Regions from separate parts of the Aliivibrio fischeri ATCC 7744 genome, predicted to be linked through region 2. Evidence: riboswitches for the same ligand, from Rfam matches in the RefSeq annotation. Region 2 holds a riboswitch; the other holds the start of a gene.

Region 1 (10,618 bases), 1.5 Mb from region 2:
GTCAAATTGATTACGCGTAATAACGCCATCCATTAATGCTGCTTTTACTTCATTAATGTAAACCGTACCAACGAATACGTTATCTGAAACCATCGAAAGAACACCATTTGCTACATAGAACAGTGCTAATTGAGCGCCTTTATCTTCTACAGCAAGTACTGCATCAATAATTGGTTTAAATAGCTCTTGGTCAATGATTACAGCTACAACGGCAAAGAATACGGCTAATAGGGCGGTGAATGGAAGAGCCTCTTCAAACGCTTTACCCATAGAGTGTTCTTCAATAACACCTGTAAATGCTGTTGCAAGGATAATAACTGATAAACCAATTAGACCAACGGCCGCAAGATGAAGTGCTAAACCAACAATTAACCATACTGCAATTAAACCTTGGATGATTAATTTAGCGTTATCGATATTAGTACGGTTTTTACGTTCTTCAGCTTCGTAGTCTTCTAGGATTTTACGTACGTTTTCAGGTAGTTTTGCACCGTAGCCACAAATACCTAATTTTTCAACAGCGATACAAGTTAAAATACCGCAGATAAATACTGGTGCTGTAATTGGAAGCATACGGATAATGAATTCACCAAACATCCAACCAGCTTGGTCGGCAATGATCAAGTTTTGTGGTTCGCCCACCATTGTCATTACACCGCCAAGAGCAGTACCAACACCTGCGTGCATTAATAGGCTACGTAAAAAAGCACGGTAGTCTTCTAAATCTTCACGAGTTAATTCATCAACATCGCTATCACAAGTATGGTCGTGAGTTTGTGAACCACCTTGACCAGATGCGACACGGTGATAAATTGCATAGAAGCCAACAGCAACACTAATTACAACCGCAATTACCGTTAACGCATCAAGGAAAGCTGACAAAAATGCAGCGGTAAAACAGAATGCAACAGATAGCGCTGTTTTTGATTTAATACCAATAAGTATCTTGGTGAAGATAAATAGAAGTAATTGCTTCATGAAGTAGATACCAGCAACCATGAATACGAGTAGTAAAAGTACTTCGATATTGGCTACGAGTTCATGCTTTACTTGCTCTGGGCTTGTCATACCAATGGCAATTGCTTCTATAGCTAATAAACCACCAGGCTGTAATGGGTAACATTTTAACGCCATTGCAAGAGTAAAAATAAACTCAACGACAAGCAACCAACCTGCAGTAAATGGATCTACAAAGAAGAAAACAAGTGGGTTGATTACAAGAAAAGAAAGTATTGCGATTTTGTACCAATCGGGGGCTTTACCAAGAAAATTTTTGATAAATGCATTCCCTAGCGAAATAGACATGTGATGCTCTCTACATTATTACGATAATTCTAAAAAATAAGGTTAAGTAGGGAGTTGATAATAATCGCCTAACATATTGTTATTAGTAAAGATAAACAACTATTTAGAAAAACAACAAGGCTTATTTTACTGCTTTGCCAAATAACTACCTATATATACCTAACCTTATATACCAAACGCCTGAACTTTACTCTTAATTCCTTAATAGTCAATATTTGAAAACAGGTAAATTGATCAAAATGTGCCTTTGCTCGGTTTTATTAATAAAACTAAAGAAATGTATAGAAAAAAGGTAGCAGATTTCTTGATTTATTAGGGAGATTAAGGCTTAAAAATTGGAAATGTGTTTCTAAATTACAGGTAAATTTAATAAATAGTTAAGGATTTATTGAACTGGTGGTATGATGAGTGCAGTTATCTTATTTAAAGAACGGATTTTAAACTTGTATGGTTATTAAGGCAAAAAGTCCTGCAGCATTCGCTGAAAAGTACATTATTGAAAGTATTTGGAATGGTCGTTTCCCACCAGGCTCAATTTTACCCGCTGAGCGAGAGCTTTCTGAATTAATTGGTGTAACGAGAACGACATTACGAGAAGTATTACAGCGTTTAGCTCGTGATGGTTGGTTGACAATTCAACATGGTAAACCAACAAAAGTGAACAATTATATGGAAACCTCTGGTTTACATATTTTAGATACATTAATGACATTAGTTGATGCTAATAATGCGACTTCAATCGTTGAAGACTTATTGGCTGCTCGTACTAACATTAGCTGTATTTTCATGAGACAAGCATTCAAGACAAATAAAGAAGGTTCTTTAAGAACACTTAATCGTGTTATTGAATCGTGTGAACAGTTACTTGCTGCAGAAAGTTGGGATAGTTTCATAGAAGCATCCCCATTCGGAGCAAAAATTAAAGCTGAAGTGAAAGAAGATAACGAAAAAGATCCTGCAAAACGTGAAGAGATCTTGATTGCTAAAACCTTCAACTATTATGATTATATGCTTTTCCAAGGTGTTGCTTTTAAATCTGGCAATCAAATTTATGGGCTTATCTTTAATGGTTTGAAAAAGCTTTATGTACGAGTAGGTAGTTACTACTTCTCTAACTCTGAAGCGCGAGAGTTAGCTTTACAGTTTTATCGTGACTTAAAGCTTATTTGCGAAGAAGAACGCAAAGATGCAGTAATGCCTAGAATGCGCCAGTACGGTATGGAAGGTAATTTGATTTGGAATGAAATGAAATTAAATTTACCAAGCAACTTTAGAGAAGATGATAGTTAATCTTATTTAGAATTTAATAAAGCAGGCATTTAGCCTGCTTTTTTTATATCTAAAATAAAGAAAAAACCTAAATAACTATCAAATGATGGGCGGTTATGTATAATGGTACGGTGTATTGTTAATTCTGTGGTTATATAAGGTTGTTATTGTGAATATATTAGTAAGTCGCTCTGTTTTTTTTCTTCTGGTGTTATTCAATAGCAGTGCTAATGCAAAAATTTCACAATGGTCTCTTGGTGCCGCCGCTGCATATTCACCTTCCTTTTATAAAGAGACGCCTTCGAATACAACAATTATTCCTATGATTGGTTATGAGGGGGAACATTTATTTCTGAGAGGGTTTAGTGGTGGTTATCGTCTAAAACCAGTAGGCTCACCTCAAAATATAATATTTCGATTTGTCTATGATCCTAGAACGTTTAAGCCCAATGATTCAAATGATGCTGCAATGCAAAAATTAGATGAACGTAAGAGTACTGTGCTTGGCGGGGTGAGCTATCAGATGATTACTCATGTTGGCATTGTTGAATTTACAGGGGGAACAGACATAGGTCGTACTCATAATGGTTTTTATGCAGAAGCGGCTTGGCGTTTACCATTAAGAGGAAAAGGGTGGGCAATTACACCATCATTAGGGTATTCATATAATAGTGAGAAATTAAATAATCATTTATACGGAGTATCCAATGAAGAAGCGTTACGAACTGGAGTTGACCAATTTGATGCAGATTGGGATGGACAGTTTTTTATTGGATTATCGACTTATTTCCACATTACACCAAATGTTCGAGTGACTGGTGGTTTGCGTTATGTGAATCTTGAGGGTAACTTAGAAAACAGTCCAATGATTGAGCATACAACGAGTTCAACTGGTAATGTCGGTATAGCGTACGTGTTCTAGGAATTTTTATATATTATTTAGTTCGCTTTATTAATGAGTAAGAGCTTATGATTTATAGAAAAGGTGACTATTAATAATATTGCTAATATAGGTGTATTAAAAAATACGACTAAGTAATTATTCTATAAGATCTAGCTGGTTTTATCTTATTCAGGTTTCTCTTAGTCAGTTTAAAGTTTCGAGCAATAATACGTTTCTAAATGTAATAAAATGAAAATAAAAAAAGACCACTTAGAGTAAGTGGTCTTTTTATATGCTCTTAAAGAGTATTATTAGATTAAAAACTCTTCTAGTTTTTTACCAGCATCAAGTTGCGCTTGAAGAGCTGAAGGAGTACGGCCTTGGCCTGTCCATGTTTTCTCTTCACCAGCGTGATCTTGGAATTTATATTTTGCAGGGCGAGGTGCACGTTTTTGTTTTGTTTTTACTGTCGTAGCTGACATTGTGTCTAATAGATCTTCAGGAGCGATACCGCTGTCGATCATCATTTGACGGAATTCTTCAAGTTTAGCTTGTTTTTCAGCTAGTTGAGCACGCTCTTCAGCTTCAGATTCTTGGCGTTCAGCAACAACAGATTGAAGTTTTTCTAATGCTTCTTCTAGTTGTTCTAAAGTCATTTCGCGAGATAAAGCACGTAGGCTGCGTAGGTTAAGCAGCGTTTTAATTGTATCAGACATATTTGGTTCCATAATTATTTTGATAATATGATTATAATATAACAGAAAAATAATATAACAAATTTCTAGATAAAGGAATAAAAAAATATTAATGATATTAATGTTAATAATATTCATTCTTAAAGATAAGACTGCTACTAAATAGTTTTAAAATGTTTCATTCTAATTAGCTAGATAACTTAATGTTAAAATACTCAGATATAGTATTGCAAAATTGTTTTCAATCCGTACAATAACCGCACCTAAATGGGTAGAGGCGCACCGCCTAAGAGTAAATTGTAAGAGGGTGATACTTACGACGACAATTGAAAGGAGTCGGTGCCGAAGTTAATTACGTTAATCGAGCGTATTAGCTGGGGTTATTTCGAAGAGGAATAACACTGCCATAGTCAATTTTATTTTTTAACTATGGAGCGCTACTGTAGGGGAATGTTATTCATTCACTTCCTTAATAACGATATTTATCGTATCTGCAGTAGATCTCCAACCAGACTGGTTGTTGTAGATCATGAACTTAGCTGATTTTTCAAATTCTCCAATTTCAATCTTGCCCCCGCTTATAGCTTTGGGTTTGGCAATTTTAACTCGCCGAGTATTACTTTCTCTTGGTGTAGGTATCGTGTTAGGCGCTATTTTGCTGTCTAGCTTTTCCGTATCAGGAACCGCTTCTTATGTGTTTAGTTCTGTTAAAGGTGTTTTCATCGATGGCGGTTCAATTAACTCATGGAATATGAGCATTGTTGCTTTCCTTATATTATTAGGAATGACAACAGCTTTATTAACTCTTTCAGGTGGCACACGTGCTTTTGCTGAATGGGCACAGACAAGAATTAAAAGTAAACGCGGCGCAAAACTACTTGCAGCTTTTTTAGGCGTGTTTATTTTTGTTGATGATTACTTTAATAGCTTAGCCGTTGGTTCAATATCCCGCCCTGTTACTGACCGTTTTTATGTATCACGTGCTAAATTAGCTTATATTCTAGATTCAACAGCTGCTCCAATGTGTGTATTAATGCCAGCATCAAGTTGGGGTGCGTACATCATTACAATTATTGGTGGCATTTTAGTTTCACATGGTGTGACTGAATATTCTGCTCTAGGTGCTTATGTTCGTTTAATTCCAATGAACTTTTACGCTGTATTTGCACTATTAATGGTATTCGCTGTTGTTTGGTTCCAACTTGATGTGGGCCCAATGCGTCACCACGAAAATGAAGCCGCTCGTGGTAATGGTTTTGATGATCAAGCCGTTAATTCTGAATCGAAAGATTTAAATGAAGAATTAAATATTGTTGAGAGTGAAACAGGTAAAGTTTCTGACTTAATTTTCCCAATTATTACATTAATTGTCGCAACGATCTCTTTCATGGTTTATACCGGCGGCGAAGCGTTAGCCGCAGATGGTAAAGCGTTTAATATATTAGGCGCATTTGAAAATACCGATGTTGGTGCTTCACTTTGTTACGGTGGTTTAATTGGTCTAGCATCTGCGCTAATTACTGTATTCCGTCAAGGTCTGTCAGTTAAAGATATAGGCATGACAATGTGGATTGGTGCGAAATCAATGTTTGGCGCTATTCTAATTCTATTCTTTGCTTGGACTATTGGTTCAGTTATCGGTGATATGAAAACTGGTACATACTTATCGAGTTTGGCACAAGGTAGCATTGGTATTCACTGGATCCCTGTAATCTTGTTCTTATTGTCAGGAATTATGGCATTCAGTACTGGTACATCATGGGGTACTTTCGGCATTATGTTACCAATCGCTGGTGATATGGCTGGCGCTACCGATATCGCATTAATTCTTCCTATGTTAGGTGCGGTTTTAGCTGGTTCCGTATTTGGTGATCACTGTTCACCGATTTCAGATACTACGATTCTGTCTTCGACAGGTGCGCGTTGTTGTCATATTGATCACGTATCAACTCAACTACCTTATGCATTATCCATTGCAGCGGTTTCAGCTGTTGGCTATATCGTACTTGGTTTTACAAGTTCAGTATTGGTGGCGTTTGCTGGTGTAAGTGTTGCATTTGTTTTAGCGTGTTTTGCTTTAATGATGATGTCGAAAAGACGCTCAGCAACAGCATAACTTGTTAGATTTTAAAATAAACCGGCTTTAAATGGCTAATGCCGATCGTTTAAGGGACTTGAACGATCCTTTGCAGCCTTCATAATCGGTCTTAAATTTATTTTAAGGCCGATTTTTTATGTCTGAGTTTTCTCGTGAATTACAATTAACTGCAGAATTTCACCTTCCTGAATCTATGGATTCATTTCGGAAAAATATTCCTATTGAGTGGATTTCAGAAGCCGTTAACCAAACTGGTCGCGCCGCTATCAGAAAGCGCAGATTTCCTGCTGAACAAGCTGTTTGGTTAGTGCTTGGAATTGGCTTAATGCGTAACCGCTCCATTAGCGATGTTTGTGATAAATTAGAATTAGCCTTCCCTGATGCTAAAGGGGAGCTCCCTCCCTTGGCCACAAGTAGTATCGTAAAAGCTAGACAGCGTATTGGTTATGAACCATTACGTTACCTATTTCATACCACTGCGAGTAAATGGGAGACAGAAGAATCGCCTGATTTAGTTTGTGGACTTAAACTCATGAGCGTTGACGGGACTCAATTTAAAACCCCTGAAACTAAGGATAACCAAAAGCTAGGCTACGCGACAGGTAAGGCTACATTTCCTTCAGTTCTTGCTGTTACCCTCATGTCTACACGCACCCACCTTATTTCAGATGCTGCTTTTGGACCAATAACCAATAGTGAAATATCTTATGCACAACAATTAGTTGGCTCCGCTCCAAATAATTCATTAACTCTTTTTGACCGTGGTTTTATGTCCGCTGAACTTTTTGAATCATGGCGTAATGCAGGAAAAAATACTCATTGGTTAACTCCAATAAAAAGTAAATTTAGGTACGACGTTTTAGAAGAGTTTTCAGACTACGATAAACTGATTAAAATGCCAGTTTCGCCTGATGCAAAACAGAAATATCCTCACCTCGGAGATAGCTGGCAAGCTCGTTTAGTTTTAATACCTGAGCCGAAAGGAGAGATCAAAGGGTTTATTACTTCATTAGAGTGTCCTGTGACTTATCCATTGAAAGATATTGTTGAAATTTACTGGGAACGATGGGAAATAGAACAAGGTTATGGTGAATTAAAACAAGGTCAACTTAACAATCAAGCAGTGCTTAGAAGCTTGAAAATAGAAGGAATATATCAAGAGTTATGGGGGATTTTGATTTCTTATAACCTCGTTCGTCTAGAAATGAAAAGAATGGCCGATTTTCATAAAATGGAACCATTAAGAATAAGCTTTATTAATGCGTTAAGGCTAATCCAAGATGAGTTCCTGTGGTGTTCAGGGCGAACACCAGGAACAGTGCCCAAGAAGCTGAAAAATCTACGAGAAAGCGGAAAGCGTCTAATCCTGCCAAAGAAAAGAAAGCGAAAACCATTTCCGCGACAAGTGCTTTATAAAGCACCGCGCTACCCTTATAAAAAAAGAGCCACTAGCTGTTAAGCGAGCGGCATTAGCTTTAAATGGCCGGTTTTTTATTGCTTTTTTAATGTTAAATCGCGATCATAAGCCCCTTAATATTCTTTATTTGGGGTGCATTTTGTCTCGTTTTACTTTACCAATTATTGATAAACACTCTCCATTTCAAAATGAGTTTGAACCAGTAATTCATGATTTAATTACTCATGTTCGCTCTGCTGCACCGAAATCCGTTCATAGTATTTATTTATATGGCAGCGTTGCTAGACGTGAAGCTATTGTTGGCCGTTCTAACCTTGACGTTACCCTTATTACATCTGCACCATTGACCAATAAAGAACAAACGCTAATTAATACAATTAAAATTCGTTTCCAATCTAAATACCCTCAAATTACCGGAGTTACATTTAATATTGGAGAGGCGGCAGATGCGTTGCAATTAGAGTCGATTTTTAGCTGGGGTTTCTGGTTGAGACACTGTTGTGTTTGTATCTATGGTGATGATTTATCAGAACGTTTTGGTGATTTTGAGCCTAGCTGGGAAATCGCGAAAAATATGAACATGGATATTGAAGAATGGTTAGGTGTTTATATTAAAAAAATATCTACTAGCCAAGATATGGCAGTTCAGGTTGAACAACAAAAAACCATCGCCAAAAAGTTATTAAGAAGCTGCTACTCTTTAGTTATGCATCGAGATAAAGGTTGGTACGATCATCCTGTACTTTGTGCTCGAAAATTTTTGGAATATTACCCAGAAAAACAGACTGAAATAGAACGCGTGGTTTTATTATTAAAAGGGCGCAAAGTTCCAAAGCGTTCTGTACTTGCTTTACTTAATGAATTTGGAGATTGGGTTGTAGCTGAATTTAATAAAATTGAACGAAAAATAGGTTAATAACTTGAATTCACCTCAACAGGGTTTTTTGCTTACACGTCAAACTAGAGAAATTAATAATCAAAGTTTAGTCGATCTCTGGGTTAAGTGTGATGACCATATTGCACACTTACTTATTGAAAACGAAGATGCAGTTACCTTCATATTAGAAAATAAGCGCTCTCAGTATGAAGCCTGTTTACAGAAAGAAAATATCCCTTTTCATATAAAACCGACGGCATTATCCACATTTAATCATGATTCCGTGCTCGGTTTATATTTTAAAAATACCTATCAGAAACGATCAGCGACGCAACTTATTGATCAGTTACATCTACCTATATATGAAAGCGATATTCGTTTAGCTGATCGTTATTTAATGGAACGTTTTATTTGTGGTGGTCTATCATTTATTGGCAACCCAGTACAAAAAAAAGACCATATTGAATATCGTAATGTAAAAGTTAAAACGACGGATCGTTCACCTAAATTTAGTATGGTTTCATTAGATATTGAGTGCTCAGAAAAAGGCATTCTATATTCTATTGCTCTACATAGTGAACTCGATACACGTATTATCATGGTGGGCGACTCACAAGACAGTGATTTGTCTATTCAATGGGTGGAAAATGAAAAAGCACTGCTTCTTGCTTTAGAGTCTTGGTTTTATCAATTTGATCCAGACATTATTATTGGCTGGAATGTGATTAATTTTGATTTTCGATTATTAATTCAGAGAGCAAAATGGCACAAATTACCTTTTCGTATTGGTCGGGGTAATAGTTCGCTTTATTGGCGTGATTCGGATAAAAATCGCCAACAAGGTTTTTTATCTTTTCCTGGACGCGTTGTGCTAGACGGTATTGATGCCTTGAAAACTGCGACTTATCATTTCTCTAGTTGGTCACTTGAATCCGTAGCTCAAGAGTTATTGAAAGAAGGTAAATCGATTAATGATCAAAGTGATAAAATGTCTGAGATCAATCGAATGTATCGAGAAGATAAACTTTCTTTAGCCAAATATAACCTTCAAGATTGTGTTTTAGTTACTCGTATATTCGAACATACTCATCTATTAGAGTTTTTGATTGAGCGAACGAAATTAACGGGGGTTGAGCTTGATCGTGTTGGTGGTTCCGTTGCTGCATTTACTAACTTGTATTTACCAAGACTCCATCGAGCAGGGTATATTGCCCCTAATTTAGAGAGTGAAAATTGGATTGCAAGTCCTGGCGGTTATGTAATGAACTCTAAGCCAGGTTTATATCAATCTGTTATCGTTCTTGATTTTAAGTCTCTTTACCCTTCGATTATTCGTACCTTTAATATTGACCCTTTAGGCTTGATTGAAGGATTAAAACAAGAAGTAGGTACGGAAGATAATCAAGCCATTGATGGTTTTAGAGGGGGACGATTTCATCGTTATAAACACTTCTTACCTAAATTAATTGAAAATTTATGGTCCGCTCGAGATGAAGCAAAAAGAAATAATGAAAAAGCATTTTCTCAAGCAATAAAAATCATAATGAACTCATTTTATGGGGTGCTAGGTTCGTCAGGGTGCCGTTTTTTTGATCATCGATTGGCCTCTTCAATAACCATGCGTGGGCATGAAATTATGAAAATGACGCGTGAGTTGATTGAAGCTGAAGGTTATGAAGTGATATACGGCGATACTGATTCTACGTTTGTTACTCTTGGGCAATCAATGTCATCTAAAGAAGCTGACGCTATTGGTTCATCTTTAGTTGAAAAGATAAATCAGTGGTGGATTTCCCACTTATCTGAAAAATACGCAATTGATTCAGCATTAGAAATTGAATATGAAACTCATTATCGAACGTTTTTAATGCCGACGATTCGAGGATCAGAAACTGGGTCTAAAAAGCGTTATGCTGGTTTAGTAAAAAAAGAAGGTAAGGAAGAAATTGTATTTAAAGGATTAGAGACTGTGAGAACGGATTGGACTCCATTATCACAAGAATTTCAGAAAACGTTATTCCATAAAGTGTTTCATCAGCAAGATGTAAAGGAATACGTCCGACAATATGTCGAT
Region 2 (10,618 bases):
GCCCGTGAGGCTTAACCATACAACACCCAAGGGGTTTTGAACGGATTTGAAGTTGCAAGAAACAAATTGAATGTGATTAAGAACACAATATAGCTTTCCAGATACTCTTTATTAAATAAAGAGAAAGAATTTGCTTGGCGACCATAGCATTATGGACCCACCTGATCCCATGCCGAACTCAGAAGTGAAACGTAATAGCGCCGATGGTAGTGTGGGGTTTCCCCATGTGAGAGTAGGACATCGCCAGGCTTTAAATTATGAACACTTGTCAGCGACGACAAGTAGTCCACTGCGGAGTGGTAGTTCAGTTGGTTAGAATACCGGCCTGTCACGCCGGGGGTCGCGGGTTCGAGTCCCGTCCACTCCGCCACTTATTTAAAAAAGCCCTAATCGAAAGATTAGGGCTTTTTTACATCTGTAGAAACAGGAATGAGTGAAGTTGAACACTGCGAAGCGGTAGTTCAGTTGGTTAAGCTTTTTATTGGAGAGCTTAGCTGCCTGTCACGCCGGGGACGTGTTGCTTTCAAGGTTGATAGAAAGTCCCGTAAACGTAGCCACTTATTTGAAAAGGCCCTAATCGAAAGATTAGGGCTTTTTTACGTCTATAGAAACCGAATAAGTGAATGTAGACACTGGGAAGTGGTAGCTCAGTTGGTTAGGCTTTTTATTGGAGAGCTTAGCAGCTTGTTGTATTGGGAACTTTCTGAGAAGGTTTGTTAATTATTTGAGTTAAAAAAAAGAGGCGAACAAGCGCCTCTTCTATTAACTTCAATTTCTACATTTCTTTTTCAAGCTTCTTAGCTTTATCAATCATAGGAGTGATTGTTGACCCTTGTACTAAAATTGAAAAAACAACAACAGAGTAAGTCATTACAAGAATGATTTCTCTAACATCTATATTCTTTTCGGGGATAACCATAATTCCAGCAGGTATAGCTAGCGCCATTGCTAATGCTAAACCGCCTCTTAAGCCGCCCCAAGTTAAAATACGTACTGATAATGGGTTGTAAGTTCTAAATCGATTAAAGCCAATGTATGAGATAAATACACTTAAATAACGGCTTGTTAAAACTAAAGGAATAGAAATTGCCATTAATATCCAATCTTCTTGATGGAATTGGAATAAAAGCATAGACATACCAATTAATAGGAATAGTACGCCATTGAGGAATTCGTCGACAAGTTCCCAGAAGTGATCTAAATGATCTTCACTTTCTTTTGAAAACCCAATAAATCGAGTCCAGTTTCCTATCATAATACCAGAGACAACCATTGCTAGCGGACCTGAAACATGAAGTACTTCTGCTAGAGCATAACCAGCGGTTGGTATACCAATGGTTAATAGTAGCTCCATTGAATGGTCATTGGTTGAACTTATTAGATAATGGAAAACTAGCCCAAGAATAAATCCATAGGCGATCCCACCAATGGCTTCTTGGAAGAATAATGCAGTTACACTTCCTACTGTCGGTGTTTCATGACCGAAAGCAATGGTAAAGAGGGTTACAAAGATAACAAGGCCAAAGCCATCGTTGAATAATGATTCGCCTTCAATTTGAGTTGAGATTCGTTGCGGAGCATTCATCTTTTTAACGATAGCAAGAACGGCTATTGGGTCAGTTGGTGATATTAATGCACCAAATAGTAAGCAGTAAATAAGTTCTAAATTAACGCCGATAACATTACAAATTGCCCATAAAACAAAGCCGATAAAGAATGTTGAAAATAACGTAGCTCCCAAGGCAAGAACCGTTATTTCCCATTTCTGATCTTTTAAATTTTGTAATTTAATACCTAAACCACCAGCAAAAAGAAGAAAACCTAAAATACCTTTTAATAAAAAATCTTCAAAGTTAATGTCGGTTAATGTTTCTGTAGCAACTTCTCTAAGGTTAAACCAGTCATTTTGACCAGCAATGATGATGCCTAATGAAAGCATCATGGATCCGGCAGTAATTGCAATCGTTGTTTGCATTTTTCCTATTTTACTATTGAAAAATGCGATTAACATTGCAGCTGCTGCGAGAAAGCAGAGTGTGTTATATACGGACATTGCTTAACCTCTAGATTCTATTTAATGTAACAAAATGTGATTTATATCATTTTCCGCTCTATTTGATAAATATCAAATTTTATTTTCGTTTTGGTGAAATAAAAATGCTTTTAGACGTCTAGATTTCTATAAAATGTGTGATAGGATTGTAACAGAAACGTATTATGGATGAGGTTGTACCGTGGCAGGAAGCAATATAAAAGTACAAATAGAAAAGCAACTTTCAGAGCGAATTTTATTGATTGATGGTGGTATGGGCACCATGATTCAAGGTTATAAGTTTGAAGAGAAAGATTATAGAGGGGGACGCTTTAATCAATGGCATTGTGATCTTAAAGGTAACAATGATTTATTAGTTCTTTCACAACCACAAATTATAAGAGATATACACGAAGCCTATTTAGAAGCTGGTGCTGATATCCTTGAAACTAATACCTTTAATGCAACAACTATTGCTATGGCTGATTATGATATGGAAAGCCTTAGTGAAGAGATTAACTTTGAAGCAGCAAAGCTTGCTCGTGAAGTTGCAGATAAATGGACAGAAAAAACACCAAACAAACCTCGCTATGTAGCAGGAGTGCTTGGACCAACAAATCGAACTTGTTCTATTTCTCCAGACGTAAATGACCCTGGCTTTCGTAATGTATCGTTTGATGAATTAGTCGAAGCTTATTCAGAGTCAACTCGAGCACTTATTAGAGGTGGTTCAGATCTTATCCTCATCGAAACTATATTTGATACATTAAATGCTAAAGCGTGTTCTTTTGCTGTTGAATCTGTTTTTGAAGAGCTTGGTATTACTTTGCCTGTTATGATTTCAGGGACCATTACCGATGCATCAGGAAGAACATTATCGGGGCAAACAACAGAAGCTTTTTATAATGCATTAAGACATGTAAAACCTATTTCTTTTGGTCTTAACTGTGCACTTGGTCCTGATGAATTACGTGAATATGTAAGCGAGCTTTCACGTATTTCTGAATGTTATGTTTCTGCGCACCCAAACGCTGGTTTGCCTAATGCATTTGGTGAGTATGATTTATCTCCCGAAGATATGGCTGAGCATGTTGCGGAATGGGCAAGCAGCGGATTTTTAAATCTTATTGGTGGGTGTTGTGGCACCACTCCTGAACATATTCGTCAAATGGCTTTAGTTGTTGAAGGTGTGAAACCTCGACAATTACCTGAATTACCCGTAGCTTGTCGTCTTTCCGGATTAGAGCCTTTAACAATAGAAAAAGATTCTTTGTTTATTAATGTTGGTGAACGTACAAATGTTACTGGATCTGCACGTTTTAAACGCTTAATTAAAGAAGAGCTTTATGACGAAGCACTAAGTGTTGCTCAAGAGCAAGTTGAAAACGGTGCTCAAATTATCGATATCAACATGGATGAAGGCATGCTTGATGCTGAAGCATGTATGGTTCGTTTTTTAAATCTTTGTGCATCAGAACCTGAAATATCTAAAGTACCAGTGATGGTTGATTCTTCTAAATGGGAAGTAATTGAAGCTGGATTAAAGTGTATTCAAGGTAAGGGGATAGTTAATTCAATCTCTTTAAAGGAAGGCAAAGAAAAGTTTGTACATCAAGCCAAGTTAATACGTCGTTATGGTGCTGCAGTGATCGTTATGGCTTTTGATGAAGTTGGCCAAGCGGACACTCGGGAGCGTAAAATTGAAATTTGTACCAATGCCTACAATATTTTAGTTGATGAAGTTGGCTTCCCACCTGAAGATATTATTTTTGACCCTAATATTTTTGCGGTTGCTACAGGTATCGATGAACATAATAACTATGCAGTAGACTTTATTGAAGCCGTTGGTGATATAAAGCGAACGCTTCCTCATGCAATGATTTCAGGTGGTGTTTCTAACGTCTCTTTTTCTTTCCGTGGAAATAACTACGTTCGTGAAGCTATCCATGCCGTATTTTTATATCACTGTTTTAAAAATGGTATGGATATGGGCATCGTAAATGCGGGGCAGCTGGAAATATATGATAACGTACCAGAAGATCTGCGTGAAGCGGTTGAAGATGTGGTATTGAATCGTCGAGATGATTCTACGGAGCGTTTACTTGATATTGCAACTGAGTATTTAGAACGAGCTGTTGGTAAAGTTGAAGATAAATCTGCTTTAGAGTGGCGTGACTGGCCTGTTGAAAAACGTCTTGAGCATTCTCTAGTGAAGGGGATAACAGAGTTTATTGTCGAAGATACAGAAGAAGCACGAATCAATGCAGAAAGACCAATAGAGGTAATTGAAGGGCCATTGATGGACGGAATGAACGTCGTTGGTGATCTTTTTGGGGAAGGAAAAATGTTCCTTCCCCAAGTAGTAAAGTCTGCTCGTGTAATGAAACAAGCTGTTGCTCATTTAGAACCGTTTATTAATGCGTCTAAAGAAGTTGGAGCAACAAACGGTAAAATACTTTTAGCAACAGTAAAAGGTGATGTTCATGATATTGGTAAGAATATCGTTGGCGTGGTTTTACAGTGTAATAACTATGAAATAATTGATCTTGGTGTCATGGTCTCTTGTGAAACTATCTTAAAAGTAGCCAAAGAAGAAAATGTAGACATCATTGGTTTATCTGGATTAATAACACCATCATTAGATGAAATGGTCCATGTTGCTAAAGAGATGGAACGACAAGGGTTTGATTTACCATTGTTGATTGGTGGAGCAACAACTTCAAAAGCACATACAGCGGTAAAAATTGAACAAAACTATTCTCAACCTGTTGTGTACGTTAATAATGCTTCTCGAGCTGTAGGTGTATGTACTTCATTACTTTCAAATGAACTAAAACCTTCTTTTGTTGAGAAGCTAGATATTGATTACGAACGTGTTAGAGAGCAGCATAGTCGTAAACAACCGCGAACTAAGCCTGTGACTTTAGAGGTTGCTCGAGCGAATAAAGTCGCTATTGACTGGGCTTCTTATACACCTCCTGTCCCACTAAAGCCTGGTGTACATATATTTGATAACTTTGATGTTTCAACATTGCGTAATTATATTGATTGGACCCCATTTTTTATGACGTGGTCTCTTGTTGGAAAATACCCGAAGATCTTAGAGCATGAAGAAGTTGGTGAAGAAGCCAAACGATTATTTAAAGATGCAAATGATCTATTAGATCGAGTTGAAAAAGAAGGGTTACTTAAAGCCCGTGGAATGTGTGCGCTATTTCCAGCTTCCAGTGTTGGTGATGATATTGAAGTATATACTGATGAATCACGCACTACAGTTGCAAAAGTACTTCATAATTTGCGACAACAAACGGAGAAGCCGAAAGGTTTTAATTATTGTTTATCTGATTATATAGCACCCAAAGAGTCGGGTAAAAATGATTGGATCGGTGGTTTTGCTGTAACTGGTGGTATTGGTGAGCGTGAACTAGCTGATGAATATAAAGCAAATGGTGATGATTATAACGCTATCATGATTCAAGCGGTGGCTGATCGTCTAGCTGAAGCTTTTGCTGAATATTTACATGAAAAAGTACGTAAGGAAATTTGGGGTTACTCTCCTAATGAGACGCTTTCAAATGATGATTTAATCCGTGAAAAATACCAAGGCATTCGTCCTGCTCCTGGTTACCCAGCTTGTCCTGAACATACAGAAAAAGGGGCTTTATGGGAGTTAATGAATGTTGAAGAATCTATTGGAATGTCTTTAACATCAAGCTATGCAATGTGGCCCGGTGCATCTGTGTCAGGAATGTATTTTTCACACCCAGATTCTCGTTATTTTGCGATTGCTCAGATTCAGCAAGATCAAGCCGAAAGCTATGCCGATCGTAAAGGTTGGAATATGCTTGAAGCTGAGAAGTGGTTAGGTCCAAATTTGAATTAATAGTCAATTGACCTTTTAAACTAAAAAATGCCCATTAAATGTAATGGGCATTTTTGTATGTATCAATTATTGTTCAAAAAGTTCTTTGTGCAAGATTTTAACGGCTTGTTTAGATTCAGACTCATGAAGTAAGAAACATAAGTTATGTTGACTAGCTCCATAACAAATCATACGTAAATTAAACTCCTCTAAAGTACCAAATACTTGTTTTGCAGAGCCTTTTGAATGACTCATTTTGTTACCTATTAATGCGATTAAACAAAGATTATGTTCAACTTCAACAGTACACAATTCTTCTAATTCTTTTTGTGCTTCAAGTGGAAGCTCTGGTGCTTTACCATTGGTGTTTGTTTGATCTAAAGTAAGAGCAACGCTTACTTCTGAAGTTGTAATTAAATCTACAGAAATTTGGTATTTAGCTAAAATCTTGAAAACTTCAGCTAAGAAGCCATATGCATGGAACATACTTGGGCTATGCAGTGTTACCATCGTTTGGTTACAACGAAGGGTTAGCGCCCTAAATAAAGGAGTACTATCAACTTTTTCTTTAATCCAAGTGCCTCCTTTTTCAGGTTCTTTTGATGAACCAACAAAAACAGGAATTTGATGACGAAGCGCAGGGAGAAGTGTTGATGGGTGTAAGATCTTTGCACCGTAGTTTGCCATTTCAGAGGCTTCGCTAAAGCTAATTTCTGGAATTGGTGACGCTTTAGGAGCAATGCGAGGATCTGTGGTATAAATCCCAGGTACATCAGTCCAAATTTCTAAACCACATGCATTTACAGACTCAGCAATAAGTGCTGCACTATAGTCACTGCCACCACGGCCCAAAGTCGTTGTATTTCCTTCGCTATCAGAACCAATAAAACCTTGAGTTACCACAATCTGTTGCTGACAAAGTGGTGTCAGTTTTTCTTGAGCTAAACGAGATATATCATTAAGTTGTGGTTCACCTTTTCCAAAACGAGAATCAGTGCGCAAAACAGTGCGAATGTCAAAACGTACTGCAGGGTTTCCTCGCTCAATGAGTAATTGAGTGAATAAGTGAGTAGACATGAGCTCACCACAAGATACGAGATGATCGGTTAATTTATCATTTGATTGGGATGTTGCTGTATCTGCTGCTTTTTCAATATCATTCAATATATCTAAGATAGCTTGCTCTGGAATGAGTGGATCTGCGAGCTGATCTAATACAGAAAAATGAATGGTTTTTAATTCTTCAAGAATTGCTTTTTTTCTGTGATTATCTTGAACGCCATTAGCAAGCTCAACAAGAAGATTAGTAACGCCAGAGCAGGCGCTAATCACTACAAGGTGAGTATTTGGATTTTGTTCAATGACACTTGCACTTTTCGTCATTGCTTCGAAATTTGCAACGCTAGTACCGCCAAATTTGGCAACATTAATAGGGTTCACTATCCTGTCTCCGACTACATCCAGTGTAAAAATAAATGTGAAGAAGCGATAGCAATAAGAGTGGTTTGCTAGAAGCTCTTCACTTAATAAATTAAGTGACAATCGTTAGGATTCAGCCTAAACGACCGACAATCCTACTCCCAATAGGATCATCTCGGCATTACTCTCCCTCACTTATTTGTGTTGGAGTTTGGGCTCCACAAATTAAGCTACCTAGGTAATGCTCCTCTTCTTTATATTTCCAAAATGAAATACGTTTCAATAATGTGCTTTTTTATGAATCAAATGTCAATTGTTGGTAATGCTTTTTTTACTTTTCTTTTGTTTTAAGTAAAAAGTACCTTTATAGGGCTATTTTTCGTAATTAAGTCACTCTAATCAAATAGTCTAATTGAGTTTAATTTTTCTTATGTCTATTCTTTAATCACCTCATATTGATAGGAGTTTATAATGCAAAGTTTTATACCACCGAAAAGAACCCTTATGGGACCTGGTCCTTCTGACATTTCTCCTCAAGTTTTACAAGCATTAAGCCGTCCCACTATCGGTCACCTTGATCCATTATTTATTAAAATGATGGATGAAGTTAAAGAGCTACTCAAGTACGCATTTCAAACTAAAAATGACTTTACTATTGCGGTTTCAGCCCCAGGTAGTGCAGGGATGGAAACATGCTTTGTGAATTTAGTTGAAGAAGGCGAGAAAGTACTAGTATGTCGTAATGGTGTATTTGGTGAACGAATGCGACAAAATGTAGAACGCTGTGGTGGTATTCCTATTATTATCGATGATAAATGGGGTGAACCTGTTTCATTAGATAAAGTCGCGCAAGCATTGGAAGAAAACCCTGATATTAGCGTTGTTGCTTTTGTGCATGCGGAGACATCTACTGGTGTTCTTAGTGACGCAAAAGCGATTGCACAAATTGCGAGACAATATAATTGTTTAACCATTGTGGATGCGGTGACTTCGTTAGGTGGCGTACCTTTGTTAGTTGATGAATGGCAGTTAGATGCGGTTTATTCTGGTTCTCAAAAATGCTTATCTTGTACTCCTGGATTATCTCCTGTTACTTTTTCTGATAAAGCGGTTGCTAAAATGAAATCGAGATCCTCGGTAGTACAAAGTTGGTTTTTAGATCAAAGTTTGGTTCTTGGGTATTGGAGTGGAGAAGGAAAGCGTAGTTATCACCATACTGCACCAGTAAATAGTTTATATGCTTTGCATGAATCACTGTTAATGCTTAAACATGAAGGAATTGAGCAGGCGTGGCAGCGTCATGCTGATTATCACCAAGAGTTAAAACAAGGCCTTGAAGCGTTAGGGATTAAGTTTATTGTTGATGAAGAATATCGTTTACCACAATTGAATGCCGTATATATACCTGTAGGTATTTCTGATATTCAAGTTAGAGAGCAGTTGCTAGAGGAATATAATTTAGAGATTGGTGCAGGTTTAGGCGAGCTTGCTGGCAAGGCATGGCGTATTGGTCTTATGGGATACGCAGCAAAAAAAGAGAATGTCGCATTGTGCTTAAAAGCATTATCTGATGTTTTAAAGTAAATGTTAAATAAAACAGCCACTTAATCCCGTGGCTGTTTATGCTAATAGTTTTTAGTTAGTCATCCGTAATTTCTCATCGAGTTGTACGGATTCAAATTTACTTTTTGGAAAGAGGAATATGGCTTCTCTTCTTATATCTTCCGCTCTTTTTTCATCTCCCAACGCTTGATAAGCAATGATTAAGTTTTGATAAAAAGCAGGTCTTGGTTTGGTTTTTATTAATTCTTGTGACCACTCAATATAGGGTTTAATTAGCTCTGGCTTTTTATTAATAATACCGATTTTTAATTGTGTTGAAAGTACGTCCCAATTGAATCTATCCTCCCACACAACAGGGTTGGTTACTCGACTTAAAATGTCTGGGTTCATTGGTTTTGTGGTTTCAAATTGAGTTAATACCCAGTTTGTATGTAGCGTTGATAGCATATAAAAACCAGTCACAATCGGTAATACTAATGAACTGACACGTAGGGTTATTTTACTGATATCACTGATTCGATATTTTTTGTATTTACAGCTTAATTGGTCAATCCAAAATAAAAGAATAATAAAGGTAAACCAATGAATCATTGAATGATAAAAAGGATACTCTAACTGACTATGAATAAAAATGGGGGCAATTAAAGCGAGTAGAGCAAATTGAGTATCCAGCTTGCTGCGTCGTATCTTGGCTAAAACACCACCTGCGGCAAGTAATAAACCTAAAATAGCGACAATACCACCTTCAACTCCCCAGTATAAGATCTCGTTATGAGGGTGATCCATTGAAGGTAGCCCCGGTTTGTAGTCAGAAGATAATTGATGTTGTTTCGCTGTATAAAGAATGTATTCAGCTTCGTAATTACCGTAACCATAACCTGTGACGGGTTTTTCTAAAAACATATCTAGAGCTTGGGGGAAGGTGTATCTTCTTGGGCTATCTAAATCCGCTTTTTGGCTAGCAAGCGATACCTTTGAAATATCATCATTTTTGGATACATCGAGTAGAGCAAAACTTCCACTAAAACCAATGACTAGCGCTAACAGCCAAGAAATAAAACGCGGTTTAGTACAGTATTTCCACATATAAGGAACAAGCAGAACTAAACTGAAAGTAGCTGATAACCAACCTGTACGAGAAGCTAAAACAACAATTAAAGGTAGAGTGAATATGATTGTTGCGTAGAGCAAAGTTAATGCAATGATATTTTCTCGATACTTTATAGGTTGTCTTGCAAGGAAATAAGAAGCAATGGCTAAACCAGTTACAAGAAAGCTCGCCATAACATTGGGTTGTTGGAAAATGCCATAAGGGCGATTTGCTATTACGTTATAACCAAATGAATTCCCAGCTTCTAAAAACAGATATTGAATATAACCAAATAGAGTTTCAATAAGAACTGAACCAATGATGCACCATAACAGCCATTGCTTCTGTTTATTTGAAAATGAAAACTGTTGTAGAGTAATAAAAAAGAGCAATCCAGCCCATAGGCCTAAAAATTTTCCGGTAGCAAGGTGTGGGGATGCTTCTTGATAAAGTAATGGAATTGATAATAAACATACCGAGATGAATAGTACGATGGTTAATGTCGAAAACTTAAGTATGCCTTGCTTTGCAATATGAAAAAGAGCAATGGCAATGGCGATACTTGCAGGGATCCAAGAAGCGGCATTAAATGCAAGGTGAAGGCCAGAACCGCCAGGGTTTGGCTGAAAAAAGTGGGCACAAACAAAGAAAA

What was found. A riboswitch is a leader RNA that binds a small molecule or an ion and turns the genes downstream of it on or off. The one in region 2 is predicted to bind lysine.
Region 1: it holds a riboswitch for lysine, as region 2 does, so the genes downstream of both, AVFI_RS08650 (Na+/H+ antiporter NhaC family protein) here and lysC (lysine-sensitive aspartokinase 3) in region 2, are expected to answer to the same signal.

Annotation. Positions count from the first base shown of each region.
Region 1 is NZ_CP092712.1:1,873,241-1,883,858, reverse strand. Features, by position in the region: gene nhaB (Na(+)/H(+) antiporter NhaB) at 1-1,305, opposite strand, end outside; gene fadR (fatty acid metabolism transcriptional regulator FadR) at 1,753-2,595, shown strand; gene AVFI_RS08660 (MipA/OmpV family protein) at 2,744-3,496, shown strand; gene AVFI_RS08655 (H-NS family histone-like protein) at 3,769-4,173, opposite strand; lysine riboswitch at 4,417-4,600, shown strand; gene AVFI_RS08650 (Na+/H+ antiporter NhaC family protein) at 4,682-6,268, shown strand; gene AVFI_RS08645 (IS4 family transposase) at 6,387-7,709, shown strand; gene AVFI_RS08640 (nucleotidyltransferase) at 7,807-8,583, shown strand; gene AVFI_RS08635 (DNA polymerase II) at 8,588-10,618, shown strand, end outside.
Region 2 is NZ_CP092712.1:366,606-377,223, forward strand. Features, by position in the region: rRNA gene AVFI_RS01695 (23S ribosomal RNA) at 1-19, shown strand, start outside; rRNA gene rrf (5S ribosomal RNA) at 134-249, shown strand; tRNA gene AVFI_RS01705 (tRNA-Asp) at 294-370, shown strand; gene AVFI_RS01710 (cation:proton antiporter) at 776-2,053, opposite strand; gene metH (methionine synthase) at 2,235-5,915, shown strand; gene lysC (lysine-sensitive aspartokinase 3) at 5,982-7,334, opposite strand; lysine riboswitch at 7,399-7,573, opposite strand; gene AVFI_RS01725 (pyridoxal-phosphate-dependent aminotransferase family protein) at 7,785-8,897, shown strand; gene AVFI_RS01730 (PglL family O-oligosaccharyltransferase) at 8,949-10,618, opposite strand, start outside.